4 regions of the Allobosea sp. 10L422 genome follow, and region 2 is predicted to be linked to each of the others. Evidence: riboswitches for the same ligand, from Rfam matches in the RefSeq annotation. Region 2 holds a riboswitch; each other region holds the start of a gene.
The links. Region 2 has a riboswitch for cobalamin ahead of AC1DEZ_RS20985 (TonB-dependent receptor plug domain-containing protein). Riboswitches for the same ligand answer to the same signal wherever they lie in the genome.

Region 1 (3,199 bases), on a different contig from region 2:
CCGGCCGAGATGCCGAGGATATAGGGCTCGGCCAGCGGGTTGCGCAGCAGCGCCTGCAGGATCACGCCGGAAAGCGCCAGCGCCCCGCCGCATAGCCCCGCCATCAGCGCCCGGCTCAGGCGGTAGTCGAAGATGACGCCCTGCTGGATCGCGCCGACCGGCAGGCCGAGATCGAACAATCCGTTGCCGAGCGCCTTGAGCGCGACATCGAACGGGATCGCCATCTCGCCGATCGTCACCGCCAGCGCCACCGAGACGGTAAGCGCCACCAGCGAGAGGAGCGCGATGCCGATCCGCGCCGGCCAATTCGGGCCGTGGGCGGCGTGGCTCAAGGGGTGAGGCCGAAGCTGGCGATCGCCTTGGCGAGCGTCTCGATCCCATCGACCGTGTCGAGCCCCGCGCGGGTCGCGCCCACGTCGATGATCACGACGCGGTTGTTCGTCACCGCGTCGAGCTTGCTGGCAACGGGGTCGGTCTTCAGGAATGCGAGCTTCTTTTCGATGTCATCAGCCGGGAAGCGGCGGCGGTCCATCTTCACGGTGACGATTACGGCCGGGTTGGCGGCGGCGATGCTCTCCCAGCCGACCAGCGGCCATTCCTCATTGGTGGTGATGATGTTGCGCGCCCCGAGCTTGGACAGGATATAGGCGGGCACGCCGTTCCTACCGGCCATGAAGCCGTCGCCCTTGATGTCCTTGCTGGAGAACCAGACGACGACGGGCACATCCTGCGCTTTCAGCTTCGCGACGGACTCGACCGCCTTGTCCTCGCGCGCCTTCAGTTCGGCGACAAGCTTCTCTGCGCGGTCGGAAACATCGAAGATCTGCCCGAACTCGCGGATGTTGCGATAGACCAGCTCCATCGAGAACATCTGCGTGCGCACGCCGTCACCCGGGCCTGAATTGTCCTTGCCGACGCAATCGGTCGGCGAGACATAGGTCGGCACCTTCACCTTGTGGAACTGGTCGCGCTTGCCGACGATGCCGTTCGGCCCGACATGCCATTCGAACATCGCGGTGACGAGATCGGGCTCCTGCCCGACCACCGCCTCGAAGCTCGGATCATTGTCGGCGAGGCGCTTCACCTTGGCGTTGACGGCCTCATAGGGCTTGGCCACCGGCGAGAACCAGACGGCGGTGCCGACCACCCGGTCTCCGAGGCCGAGCGCGTAGAGAATCTCTGTCTGGGTCTGGCCGATCGCGACCACGCGCTTGGGCGGTGCGTTGAAGGTGATGGTCTCCCGGCAATTCTCCAGCGTCAGCGGGTATTGCGTCGGCGCTGCGGCGACCGGCGCGGCGAACAGGACAAGGCCGGCTGCGGCGGCGAAAAGGGTGGGCAGCAGCGAAAAGGCGGGACGCATGGGGGCAACCGGGCTGACGCGGGCACCGCGTCGGCGAAACCGGGCGGTTTCGGCGCGATGTTCACAAGATGTAACAATGTTGCATTTCTCATAGGTCGCACGACGTGGACGCGTCAAGCGTGTCGCGGCCCTTGCGGCGGCCCGGCCGAAGATCATGGACATGGAATTCATCGCTCCCCGAGATGAGGCGGGGGAGCTTCGATGGATACGGCCGGAAGGCGCAGCTCTGGAGCCGGCCGCCGACGCGCACCCCTCCGGAACACCCCGCCCGAAAGACGCCTTGCGATCGCGGCAGGTCTCCTGGCTCACGGGTCGACGCCTGATCCGCCCGGCCTTCCCGGCGCAGGGCGCCAGTGGACGATGGACGGAGGGCTCGCCGCTTACAGTTGCGGGGGCAGCCTCGGCATTGGCGCGGGAAGCGCCTCACCGAATTCCCTCTTAGCTCCGGGCGTGACCCGGAGAACCTCGATCGAGCGGCACCATAGAGCGGCGCCGAAGCCCGTCAAGCGATACGACGTTAGGTCAGCGTCCGGAACAGGCTGAATTGCGAGAAGAGCGCGGCGGTGCCGCCGGTATGGAGCACGCAAGCGGGCTCGCCGCCGGCAATCCCTCCATCGGCAACCCGCTCGAGGAAGCAGGCGCAGGTCTTCGCGGTGTAGACATGTTCGATCAGGATGCCCTCGGTGCGCGCGAAGCTCAGGATGGCCGCTTCCGAGGCCGGAGTCGGGGCGCCCCAGCCGTCGCCGAGATAGCCCATGTGATAATGCAGGGGCGCGGCCTCCAGCGAGTCGACGTCGAGCCCCGTCCGCTCCCGCAGGCCCTCGTAGATCGCCCGGACACGCCCCGCCAGCTCCGTCAGCGCATACTCGACGCTGACGAGATGGATGCGGAAGGGGTGCCCCAGCAGGGCGTTGCCGAAGAGGAAGCCAGCCTCGGTCGGCCCCATCGAGCCGGCAAGAAAGACATGCTTGATCGGGGCTTCTTCACCTTGCGACTGCTCATGCAGCTCGAAGGCGGCCCGAACATAACCCATCGCGCCCAGCACGGGATCGCCGACGATGTAGGGCGTCCGGCCCTGCCGGGCGAGTTCTGCGGCGGCCGCTGCAAGCGCCGCGTTGCGCTGGCTTTCATCGACCGGTCCGAGGAAGCGCAACTCCGCGCCGAACAGCCGGTTGAGGAAGGAGGCCTGGCGGTTCTCCTGCGTGTCGGCCGCATTGTGCAGGACGAGGCAGTCGAGCCCGACGAGCGAAGCCGCCGCGGCCGTCAGACGGCAGAGATTGGAGCTGGCGCCGCCGCCTACTAGGAGGATATCGGCCTTCTGCCGCAGCGCGTCCCCCAGCCAGTATTCAAGGCTCCGCAGCTTGTTGCCGCCGAGCGCGATTGGCATCAGATCATCGCGCTTGGCGTAGATGCCGGGCCGCGCGAGCTTCTCCTCGAAACGGTGCAGCCGCTGAAGCGGCGTCGGAGTGTCGAGCAGAACGTGGCGGGCCTCGCGCAGGAGGCTGGAGAGCTCAGGCTTCATCGTTTCGCCCCACTATGCCGGCCATCAGCCGCCATACTGGTCGTCGGAGACCTGCTCCAGCCACTCCACGACCTTGCCGTTCTCGGCTTCCTGAACGGCGATATGGGTCATCCCGGTCGAAGGCGCCGCGCCGTGCCAGTGCTTTTCGCCGGGCGGGAACCAGACAACGTCGCCGGGCCGGATCTCCTCGATCGGACCGCCCCAGCGCTGCACCCGGCCGACCCCGCTGACGACGATCAGCGTCTGGCCGAGGGGATGCGTATGCCAGGCCGTCCGCGCCCCCGGCTCGAAGGTGACGCTCGCGCCCTGCACGCGCT
Region 2 (3,199 bases):
GGCCCGCATAGAGCGGATGGAACTTCATGAAGCCGGCCCAGGCTTCGTCGAAGAGGATGTAGTCGCAGAGGTGGCCGATCCGGTCGAGGATCATCTGCGCGCTGTGGATCGTGCCGTCATAGGTGCACTGTTCCACCACTGCGACCCGGAACGGGCGCGGCTTCCTCCAGGCGTCCGGGTCCTTGATAAGCGGATTGGTGCGGATGCGCTCGCGCAGCGCCTCCTCGTCGAAGCTCTCCCAGAGCATCGGGCCGATCAGCCCCCAGGCGTTGCGCGCGGTCGGGATATAGACCGGAATGCCCCCGGCGATCAGCAGCGCGCCGTGATGAGCCGCCTTGTGGTTGTTCCGGTCGAACAGCACGAGGTCGCCGTCCGAAACCAGCGCGGCGAGCGCGACCTTGTTGGAGGTCGAGGTGCCGTTCAGGACGAAATAGGTCTTCTCCGCCCCGAAAATTTGCGCCGCTTCCTTCTGCGCCTTCAGGGCCGGCCCCTCATGGGTCAGCAGGTCGCCGAGATCGAGCACGGAATTGTCGAGGTCGTCGCGGAACACAGCCTCGCCGAGATGCTCCATGAAGACGCGTCCGATCGGGCTACGGCTGTAGAAGACGCCGCCATTGTGTCCCGGGCAGGTCCAGAGATGGTTGCCTTCCTCGGCATAATCGACGAGCGCGCCGAAGAACGGCGTCTTCAGCGTCTCGGCATATTGCTTGAGACGGCTGATCAGGCTCTTGGCGATGAAGGGCGGGGTCTCCTCCGAGAGGAAGATATAGCCGTCGATGAAATCGAGCACCTCGACCGGTACGTCCTCGAAGCGCTTGCGGCGGATGAGCAGGATGATCGGAAAATCGAGGCCGCGCCGGCGCATCAGATTGATCAGCGCGGCAGTCTTGCCCTCAAGACCCTTCTTGCCCCAGTCGACCACCATGCAGCCGATGGCGGCATCGGTCTGGACCGCGATCTCGGCATCTTCGAGCTTGCGCGCCTTGACGACCTCGAAGCCCGAGCGCTCGATCTCCTCGATGATTTGGTTGAAGCGGATCCCTTCGAGATCCTCGGCATCGAAATTCGGCGTCGCGAACAGAAAGGTGAAGCGCCTGAAATAATCCATGCCGTCTCCGCTGGCGTGAACTTACGACACTGAGTGAGTCTTGCGACAATCCGGCGACCAACGATGCAACTGCATCAGCGAGGTCCCGGTGCCCCATCTTTCCCCGGAATTCAGGCCAAAGATGCGCAGCCCCGGCCGGAACGTCGGCTGGCCCGATCCCGTCTCGCCGGGGACTGTAGCAGATGGTGGTCTGCTGTCGCTGCAGCGCCAAGCCGGTTTGACGCGGCCGCATTTCCGCCCTAATCGTCGCCGCGACGGTTCCTTCACGGGATCAAAAGGGAACGCGGTGCGGGCGAATTTCTGCCCCATGCCGCGGCTGCCCCCGCAACTGTAAGCGGCGAGCCTTTCGCCAGACGCCACTGGGACCTCGGACCTGGGAAGGCGGCGTGAAGGCACCGACCCGCGAGCCAGGAGACCTGCCGTCAACCGTGGTCACACGCGAACACGTTCGGACGGGGTGCGCCGATCGCTGATTAGACTGTTTGCCGCCTCCCGCGCGGCCGATGGGAGATCGCGTTCGCGGTGACGTGCCACTGACGTCAACCGCCCGAGGTCTCCATCGTGAACGTCTTCTCTCCAGCCGCAGGACGCGGCCGCCTGCTGCTTTCCGCCTCCCTTCTCGCCCTCGCCTGCTCTGCCCCTGCCCTGGCGCAAAGCGACGCCGGCCCGGTCGCGCTCGACGAGATCGTGGTCAGCGCCACGGGGACGCCGACCCCGGCGCGCGAGATCGCGAGCTCCGTCACCGTCATCACTGCGAAGGAGATCGAGCAGCAGCAGCGCCGCACCCTGCCGCAGGCGCTCGCGACGGTGCCCGGCATGAACATCGTGCAGACCGGCGGGCCGGGCGGGCAGACCTCGGTCTTCATGCGCGGCACCAACTCGAACCACGTCAAGGTGCTCATCGACGGAATCGAGGCCAACGACCCCGCGACTCCCAATCGCTCCTTCGATTTCGGCTCGATGCTGACGGACGATATCGAGCGCATCGAGGTGCTGCGCGGCCCGCAGAGCGGCCTCTATGGGGCCAACGCGCTCGGCGGCGTGATCTCGATCACGACGAAGCGCGGCGAGGGTCCACCAAAGGCAACGGCACGCGTCGAGGCCGGCTCTCACGGCACATTCAACCAGTCTGCGGGCTTCAGCGGCGGCGACGACCGCTTCAACTACGCCTTCAACGCCGCCCACTTCCGCTCGGACGCGACCGATGTGACGCCACCGAACCTTGTCCCGCCGGGCCGGCGCATCAACCCCAATGCCTTCGACAATTACAACTATTCAGGCCGCGTCGGCGTTGCGCTCAGCGACACGCTGACACTCAACTGGATCGGCCGCTATCAAGACGGGCAGCTGCGTTTCACCAGCGACACCGGCTTCCCGAGCCGGCCTGCGCCCTATCGCTCGCTGCAGAACTACGCCCAGGCCTTCACCCGCGGCGAGGTCGTCTGGGACCCGTTCGGCGGGCGCTTCGTCAACACCTTCGGCGTCTCCTACACCAACCAGGACCGGGCAACGCGGACGGCGAACGGAACGACCGGCATCCTCGGCCTGCCCAACGAGAATCTGGGCGAGCGCACCAAGCTCGACTGGCGCGGCAATTTCGAGATCGCCAAGGGCCACAACCTGCTCATGGGCCTGCAATACGAGCGCGAGCGCCTGGATACGGGCCTCGTCGCCTCCAACGGCAACAAGGCTGGCTTCCTCGAATATCAGGGCAATATCCAGGACCGCTTCTTTCTGGTGGCCAATATCCGACGCGACGACGACGACAGCTATGGCGGCCACACCACCTACCGCATCGCCCCGGCGCTGATCATCCCCGGCACCGAGACCAAGCTGAAGGCGAGCTACGGCACCGGTTTCAAGGCGCCGACGCTCAACGAGCTCTTCGTCGACTATCGCCCCGGGTTCAATTTCCATGGCAATCCGAACCTGAATCCGGAAGAAAGCCGCGGCTGGGATGCCGGCTTCGAGCAGCCGCTTTTCGACCGGAAGCTGCAGTTCGGTGCGACGTGGTTCCAGAACGACATCGACAACCTGATCGTCACCAACGCCACCTTCGATTCCTATGCGAATGTCGGAAAGGCCAGAACC
Region 3 (3,199 bases), on a different contig from region 2:
GACCCAGCTTGCGCTCGCTCAGGCGCTCGAGGTGTCGCCGAGCTATCTCAACCAGATCGAGAAGAATCTGCGCCCGCTGACCGTCCAGGTGCTGCTGAAGATCAACGCGGTCTTCGGCGTCGACGTCCAGCTCTTCTCGGAAGGGGATGAGGCGCGGATGGTCGCCGACCTGCGCGAGGTCTTCGCCGATCCGGCCAATGGCGATTCCGTGAGTGTCAGCGAGATCCGCGAGGTGGTGGAGAACATGCCCGCGCTCGGCCGGGCGGTCGTCGCGCTGCATCGGCGCTACCGCAACGCGCTGGAGCGGGCCGATGCGATGGCGGGCGAACTCGGGCTCGGCAGCGGCGGCGAGGCGACCTTCCGGGCGCTGATGCCGCATGAGCAGGTGCGGGACTTCTTCTACGCGCACCACAATCATTTTTCCGAACTCGACGAAGCGGCGGAGCGCATCTTCGAAACGGCGGATTTGAAGGTCGGGCAGGTGGCGGAGGGGCTAGCCCGCCGCCTCGATCGCCGGCATGGCGTCCGTATCCAGCTCTCCAATGACATGGCGGGGCAGGCCCAGCGGCGCTATGACCCGAAGGAGCGCCGGCTTCACCTTTCGGCTCTCCTCGATCCCGGACAGCGCGCCTTCCAGATAGCCACGCAGATCGGCTTCCTGGAAATGGAGGAGGCGATAGGGCGGCTGGCCGAGGAGGCTGCGGCCGGGGCGGCGGAGGTGCACGCGCTCGCCCGCATTGGCCTCGCCAATCACTTCGCCGCGGCGCTGCTCATGCCCTATCGCACCTTCCTCGATGCAGCGGAGGCCGAGCGCTACGATATCGACCGCCTCGCCCGGCGTTTCGGCGTCGGCTTCGAATCCGTCTGCCACCGCCTGTCGTCGCTGCAGCGGCCGGGGGCGCCGGGCGTGCCGTTCTTTTTTGTCCGGGTCGACCGGGCCGGCAATATCTCCAAGCGGCAATCCGCGACCGATTTCCACTTCTCGCGGGTAGGCGGAACCTGTCCGCTCTGGAACGTCTACGAAGCCTTCGCGCAGCCCGGGCGCATTCTGACGCAGACTGCGCAGATGCCGGACGGGCGGACCTATCTCTGGATCGCCCGCACCGTGAACGACGCGGTTGGCGGCTACGGCGACATCGGCAAGACCTTCTCGATCGGGCTTGGCTGCGATATCCGCCATGCGAGCCGCCTCGTCTATTCGAAGGGCCTCGATCTGGGCGACCCGAGCGCGGCGACGCCGATCGGCGCCGGCTGCAAGGTCTGCGAACGCTCGAACTGCCCGCAGCGGGCTTTCCCGCCGATCGGCAAGCCGCTCGCCATCGACGAGCGCATGCACGGCTTCGTGCCGTACAACGCCGTGTAAGGCCTTTCATACTGGGCGTGGCGAGGCCTTGGGCTCGCGTTGCGGTATGCCTGCCGGGCCGACGGTGGCGATGATCGAAGGCGCCGAATGAAGGGCATAGCGACCTATTGACACCGGAACAGCGTTGGCCACTAGATCTGGTGGTCGATGGTCTCTCGAATCGCAAGATCGAGAGCTAAGAGGGAAGCCGGTGCGAAGCCGGCGCTGCCCCCGCAACTGTAAGCGGCGAGTTCACGTCCACGATTGAGTCACTGAGACCGCAAGGTCTTGGGAAGACGGGACGAGAGCGCTGACCCGCGAGCCAGGAGACCTGCCGCGACACCATGAACGTCCACGGGCGGGGTGTCCCGGTGGTGCGCTTGGCAGGTCGCGGCCTTGTGGTGCCGCGCGCCTTCTCGACGCAACCGCTCTGGCCTTTGCCCCCAACATTTGGGGTTGATGCCATGTCTCTTTCTCTTGAAGCCGAGCGGCCGGTTGCCGTTTCTCCGGCCGCCGATCCTGTGGTGGCCAAGGCCGCGGCTAGCGAACCCGGCTACCAGGTCATTCGCCGCAACGGCGCAGTGACGCCGTTCGACCCTTCGAAAATCTCGGTCGCGCTGACCAAGGCGTTCCTGGCGGTCGAGGGATCGAACGCCGCCGCTTCGCGTCGCATCCACGAAGCCGTCGCGGAAATGACCGACCAGGTCGTCGCCGGGCTGACCCGTCGCGCCGCGAACGGCCGCACCTTCCATATCGAGGACGTCCAGGATCAGGTGGAGCTCGCGCTGATGCGCGGCGAGCACCACAAGGTCGCTCGCGCCTATGTGCTCTATCGTGAGGAACGCGCGCGCGAGCGAGCCAAGGCGCTGTCTGAAGCGAAGCCTGCTAAGTCGGCCGCACCAGCCTTCCGAATGAAGCTGGCCGATGGCGCGATGGTGCCGCTGGATTCTGCTCGCCTCGACAAGGTGGTGCGCGAGGCCTGCGCCGGTCTCGATGGTGTCGCGGCCGAGCCGATCCTGACGGAAACCCGCCGCAACCTCTATGACGGCATTTCGCTCGACGAGCTGGCGCTGGCGCCGATCCTAGCTGCCCGCACGTTGATCGAGAGCGAGCCGAACTACGCCAAGGTCTCGGCCCGCCTGCTGCTCGACAAACTGCGCCGCGAGGCGCTCACCTTCGTCCAGGGTCATACCGAGCAGGCGACGCAGGAAGAGATGGCCGCCGGCTACGGCGACTATTTCGCGGCCTACCTCAAGACCGGCATCGAGAACGAACTGATCGATCCCGAGCTCGGCCGCTTCGACATTGTCCGTATCGCTACGGCGCTGAAGCCGGAGCGCGACCTGCAATTCGACTACCTCGGCTTCCAGACGCTTTACGACCGCTACTTCCTGCATGTCCGTGGCAACCGCTTCGAGCTGCCGCAGGCCTTCTTTATGCGCGTCGCCATGGGCCTCGCCATCCGCGAGATCGACCGGGAAGCGCGGGCGATCGAGTTCTACGACCTGCTGTCGTCCTTCGATTTCATGGCCTCGACGCCGACCCTGTTCAATTCGGGCACGCTGCGTCCGCAACTCTCCTCCTGCTTCCTGACCACGGTCGCCGACGACCTCGACGGCATCTTCAAGGCAGTGAAGGACAACGCCCTGCTCGCCAAATATTCCGGCGGGCTCGGCAATGACTGGACGCCGGTGCGGGGCTTGGGCGCCCATATCAAGGGCACCAATGGCGAGAGCCAGGGCGTCGTACCGTTCCTCAAGGTTGCCAACGATACAGCCATCGCGGTCAACCAGGGCGGCAAGCGCAAGGGCGCGGTCTGCGCCTATCTCGAGACCTGGCATGTCGATATCGAGGAGT
Region 4 (3,199 bases), on a different contig from region 2:
CGACCAGCGTCGACACGACGTCGGCGAGCGGCAGATAGTCGTAGCGCAGGGCGATGTTGAGCTCATCGAGCACCAGGAGCCGGATTTCGGGGTCGGCCATCAGCTCCCTCGCCTTCGCGAAGGCGCGCTCGGCGGCAGCGATGTCACGGGCCTTGTCCTGCGTTTCCCAGGTGAAGCCCTCGCCCATGCTGTGCCAGGCGACCTGATCGCCGAAGGTTTCCAGCGCCTTGCGCTCGCCGGTCGACCAGGCGCCCTTGATGAATTGCACCACGCCGATGCGCCAGCCATGTCCGAGCGCGCGCAAGATCAGGCCGAAGGCCGCCGTTGACTTGCCCTTGCCGGGGCCGGTGTTGACGATGAGAAGGCCCTTCTCGACGGTCTTGGAAGCGACCTCGGCGTCCTGCACCGCCTTGCGCTTCTCCATCTTGGCCTTGTGGCGGGCGGTGTCTTCGGTGTCGGTCATCATTTCACTCGCATCGGCAATCCGGCGACCATGAAGACCACGCGGCCGGCGCGCGCCGCAAGCGCCTGATGCAGCCGCCCGGCCTCGTCGCGGAAGCGGCGGGCGAGCGCATTCTCCGGGACGATGCCGAGGCCGACCTCGTTGCCGACCAGCACGAGCGGCGCGGAGACGCTTTCGCAGGCGGCGATCAGGGCCTGGCGCGCCGCGGCCGTATCGCGCTCGGCGAGGATGAGGTTGGTCAGCCAGAGCGTCAGGCAATCGACAAGGATGGGCCGGCCGGCCGGACGGACGGCGATGGCCTCGGCGAGATCGAGCGGCGCATCGACGGTCTGCCAGCCCTCCGGGCGGCGTGCGCGATGCTCGGCGATGCGCTCGCGCATCTCGTCGTCATAGGCCTGGGCGGTGGCGATGTAGCTCCAGGGGGCCGGGCAAGCCTCGATCAGCGCCTCGGCATGGCGGCTCTTGCCGGAGCGGGCGCCGCCGAGGACGAGGGTGAGGTGGGGCAATTCCATCGAAAAGTCCTATGCCGTCATGCTCGGGCTCGACCCGAGCATCTCCATCCGAAAGGGCGAGCCTCTTCCTGTACGAGATTCTCGGGTCAAGCCCGAGAATGACGTTTCTGCCACGGCGCACTGCATTGCACAGCGGCACGCCGATAGCTAATGATGGTCCATGACGGTGCCTCCGCAAGGAGGTGAAAAGGGAACGCGGTGAGATACCGCGGCTGCCCCCGCAACTGTAAGCGGGTGTTTCCCGCCATCGGCCACTGGAGCGCTCGCTCCGGGAAGGCGGTGGGGAACATCAGACCCGCGAGCCAGGAGACCTGCCGTCGACCCGCAACGATCCAACCGGCTGCCGGCGGGGCGGCCACGGAGAGCCCCATGAACACCGCTTCGGTTTCCACCACTCAACTCAGCGTCTCGGAACGCGTCAAGGCAGCCGCCGCCGCGCTCGTGATCGGCGTCGCGCTGATCTACACGACCGGCTTCGCGGCCTCGACGAACGTTCACAACGCCGGGCACGATACCCGCCACGGTCTCGCCTTCCCCTGCCACTGAGGGAAAGCATCCATGGTTACGCGTGTTCTCACGGTCAGCATTCTGGCCGGGCTTCTGGCTGGGCTGATCGTCGCCGCCCTCCAGCATGTCACCACCACCCCGCTGATCCTCAAGGCCGAGACCTATGAGGCGGCGTTGCGCCTGCAGGCGCCGACGCTCGCCGCCTTCGACGGCGAGGCGAAGATCATCCTCGCGCATGGCCCCGCTGGCGATGCGCCCGGCCACGACCATGCCGAATGGAAGCCGCAGGACGGCCTCCAGCGCACGCTCTTCACCAGCGCAGTGACGATCGCGACCGCAATCGGCTTCGCCGCGCTGCTGCTCGCGGGAATGATCGCGGCCGGCGATACGATCGACCAACGTAGCGCCCTGGTCTGGGGCGCCTGCGGCTTCCTGGCGCTCGGGCTCGCCCCCGCGATGGGGCTCGCGCCGGAATTGCCGGGCGCGGCTTCCGCAGCGCTGGAGCAGCGGCAGTTCTGGTGGCTGGTCACCGCTATCGCCACGGCGCTTGGGCTCTTCCTGTTCCTGCGCTTCGAGCAGCCCTGGCTCAAGCTGCTGGCCGTCGTCGTGATCCTGCTCCCGCATGTGATCGGCGCCCCGCATCCGGCTGCGCCGGAGAGCAAGGTGCCGGCCGAGGTTGCGGCGCATTTCGCGGCTCTGTCACTCGGCATCCAGGCTGCGCTCTGGCTCGCCACCGCCTTCATGGTCGGCGTGCTCTGGCCCTGGGCCAGCCGGCGCGCCGCGCTCGCGCGCTGAAGGCAGCGGAGCCTCCGGGCTCCGCGCGAAAGGCAAGTCATGTCCGAGGGCGACCTCACTATCCATGTCTGCACCGCCTGCAGGCGGGCGCGCGCCGATCTCCCGGAGGGTTACGACCAGCCGGGGCTGGCGCTCGCGGAGCGTCTCACCGCTCAACTCGCAGCAAAGGGCAGCACCATCCCGGTGCTGCCTGTCGAATGCCTCGCCGTCTGCAAGCGGCCCTGCACCATCGCGCTCAGCGCCGATGGCAAATGGACCTATCTGATCGGCGACCTCGACACCGACACCCATCTCGACGAGATCGTCGGCGCGGCGGAGGCCTATGCCGCCAGCGCCAACGGCATCGTTCCCTGGAAAGAGCGGCCGCAGTCCTTCCGCAAGGGCGTGGTCGCACGCGTGCCGCCTTTGCCGGCGCGCCAGCAAGGATGACATCATGAACGCTCCGCAAACCACGAACCTGGGCAAGACGCCCTGCACGATCATCACCGGCTTCCTCGGCGCCGGTAAGACGACGCTGGTGCGCCATCTCCTCGAGAATGCGCAGGGCAAGAAGCTCGCCGTGCTSGTCAACGAGTTCGGCGATCTCGGCTTCGACGGCGAGTTCCTGAAGGGCTGCGGCATCGCCGGCTGCAGCGACGAGGACGTGGTCGAGCTGCCGAATGGCTGCATCTGCTGCACCGTCGCCGATGATTTCGTGCCGGCGCTGGAGAAGCTCCTGAACCGGCCGAACCCGCCCGAGCATATCCTGATCGAGACCTCCGGCCTCGCCTTGCCGAAGCCGCTGGTGCAGGCCTTCAACTGGCCTGCAATCCGCGCCCGCGTCACCGTCGACGGCGTCATCGCCGTGGTCGACGGACCGGCCGTGGCCGATGGCCAGTTCGCCGATGATCCCGAGGCGCTCGCGGCGCAGAAGGCGGCCGAT

Region 1: linked by a shared signal. The riboswitch ahead of AC1DEZ_RS12270 (ABC transporter substrate-binding protein) and the one ahead of AC1DEZ_RS20985 (TonB-dependent receptor plug domain-containing protein) in region 2 are both predicted to bind cobalamin.
Region 3: linked by a shared signal. The riboswitch ahead of AC1DEZ_RS16710 (ribonucleoside-diphosphate reductase subunit alpha) and the one ahead of AC1DEZ_RS20985 (TonB-dependent receptor plug domain-containing protein) in region 2 are both predicted to bind cobalamin.
Region 4: linked by a shared signal. The riboswitch ahead of AC1DEZ_RS12555 (CbtB domain-containing protein) and the one ahead of AC1DEZ_RS20985 (TonB-dependent receptor plug domain-containing protein) in region 2 are both predicted to bind cobalamin.

Annotation. Positions count from the first base shown of each region.
Region 1 is NZ_JBFTJI010000005.1:95,623-98,821, forward strand. It holds gene AC1DEZ_RS12265 (FecCD family ABC transporter permease) at 1-332, opposite strand, end outside; gene AC1DEZ_RS12270 (ABC transporter substrate-binding protein) at 329-1,360, opposite strand; cobalamin riboswitch at 1,634-1,843, opposite strand; gene AC1DEZ_RS12275 (1-aminocyclopropane-1-carboxylate deaminase/D-cysteine desulfhydrase) at 1,878-2,882, opposite strand; gene AC1DEZ_RS12280 ((R)-mandelonitrile lyase) at 2,907-3,199, opposite strand, start outside.
Region 2 is NZ_JBFTJI010000012.1:32,483-35,681, reverse strand. It holds gene AC1DEZ_RS20990 (Orn/Lys/Arg family decarboxylase) at 1-1,108, opposite strand, end outside; cobalamin riboswitch at 1,347-1,546, shown strand; gene AC1DEZ_RS20985 (TonB-dependent receptor plug domain-containing protein) at 1,670-3,199, shown strand, end outside.
Region 3 is NZ_JBFTJI010000008.1:55,786-58,984, reverse strand. It holds gene AC1DEZ_RS16715 (short-chain fatty acyl-CoA regulator family protein) at 1-1,363, shown strand, start outside; cobalamin riboswitch at 1,494-1,695, shown strand; gene AC1DEZ_RS16710 (ribonucleoside-diphosphate reductase subunit alpha) at 1,807-3,199, shown strand, end outside.
Region 4 is NZ_JBFTJI010000005.1:153,423-156,621, reverse strand. It holds gene cobO (cob(I)yrinic acid a,c-diamide adenosyltransferase) at 1-463, opposite strand, end outside; gene cobU (bifunctional adenosylcobinamide kinase/adenosylcobinamide-phosphate guanylyltransferase) at 463-975, opposite strand; cobalamin riboswitch at 1,123-1,308, shown strand; gene AC1DEZ_RS12555 (CbtB domain-containing protein) at 1,345-1,521, shown strand; gene AC1DEZ_RS12550 (CbtA family protein) at 1,534-2,277, shown strand; gene AC1DEZ_RS12545 (DUF1636 family protein) at 2,317-2,706, shown strand; gene cobW (cobalamin biosynthesis protein CobW) at 2,711-3,199, shown strand, end outside.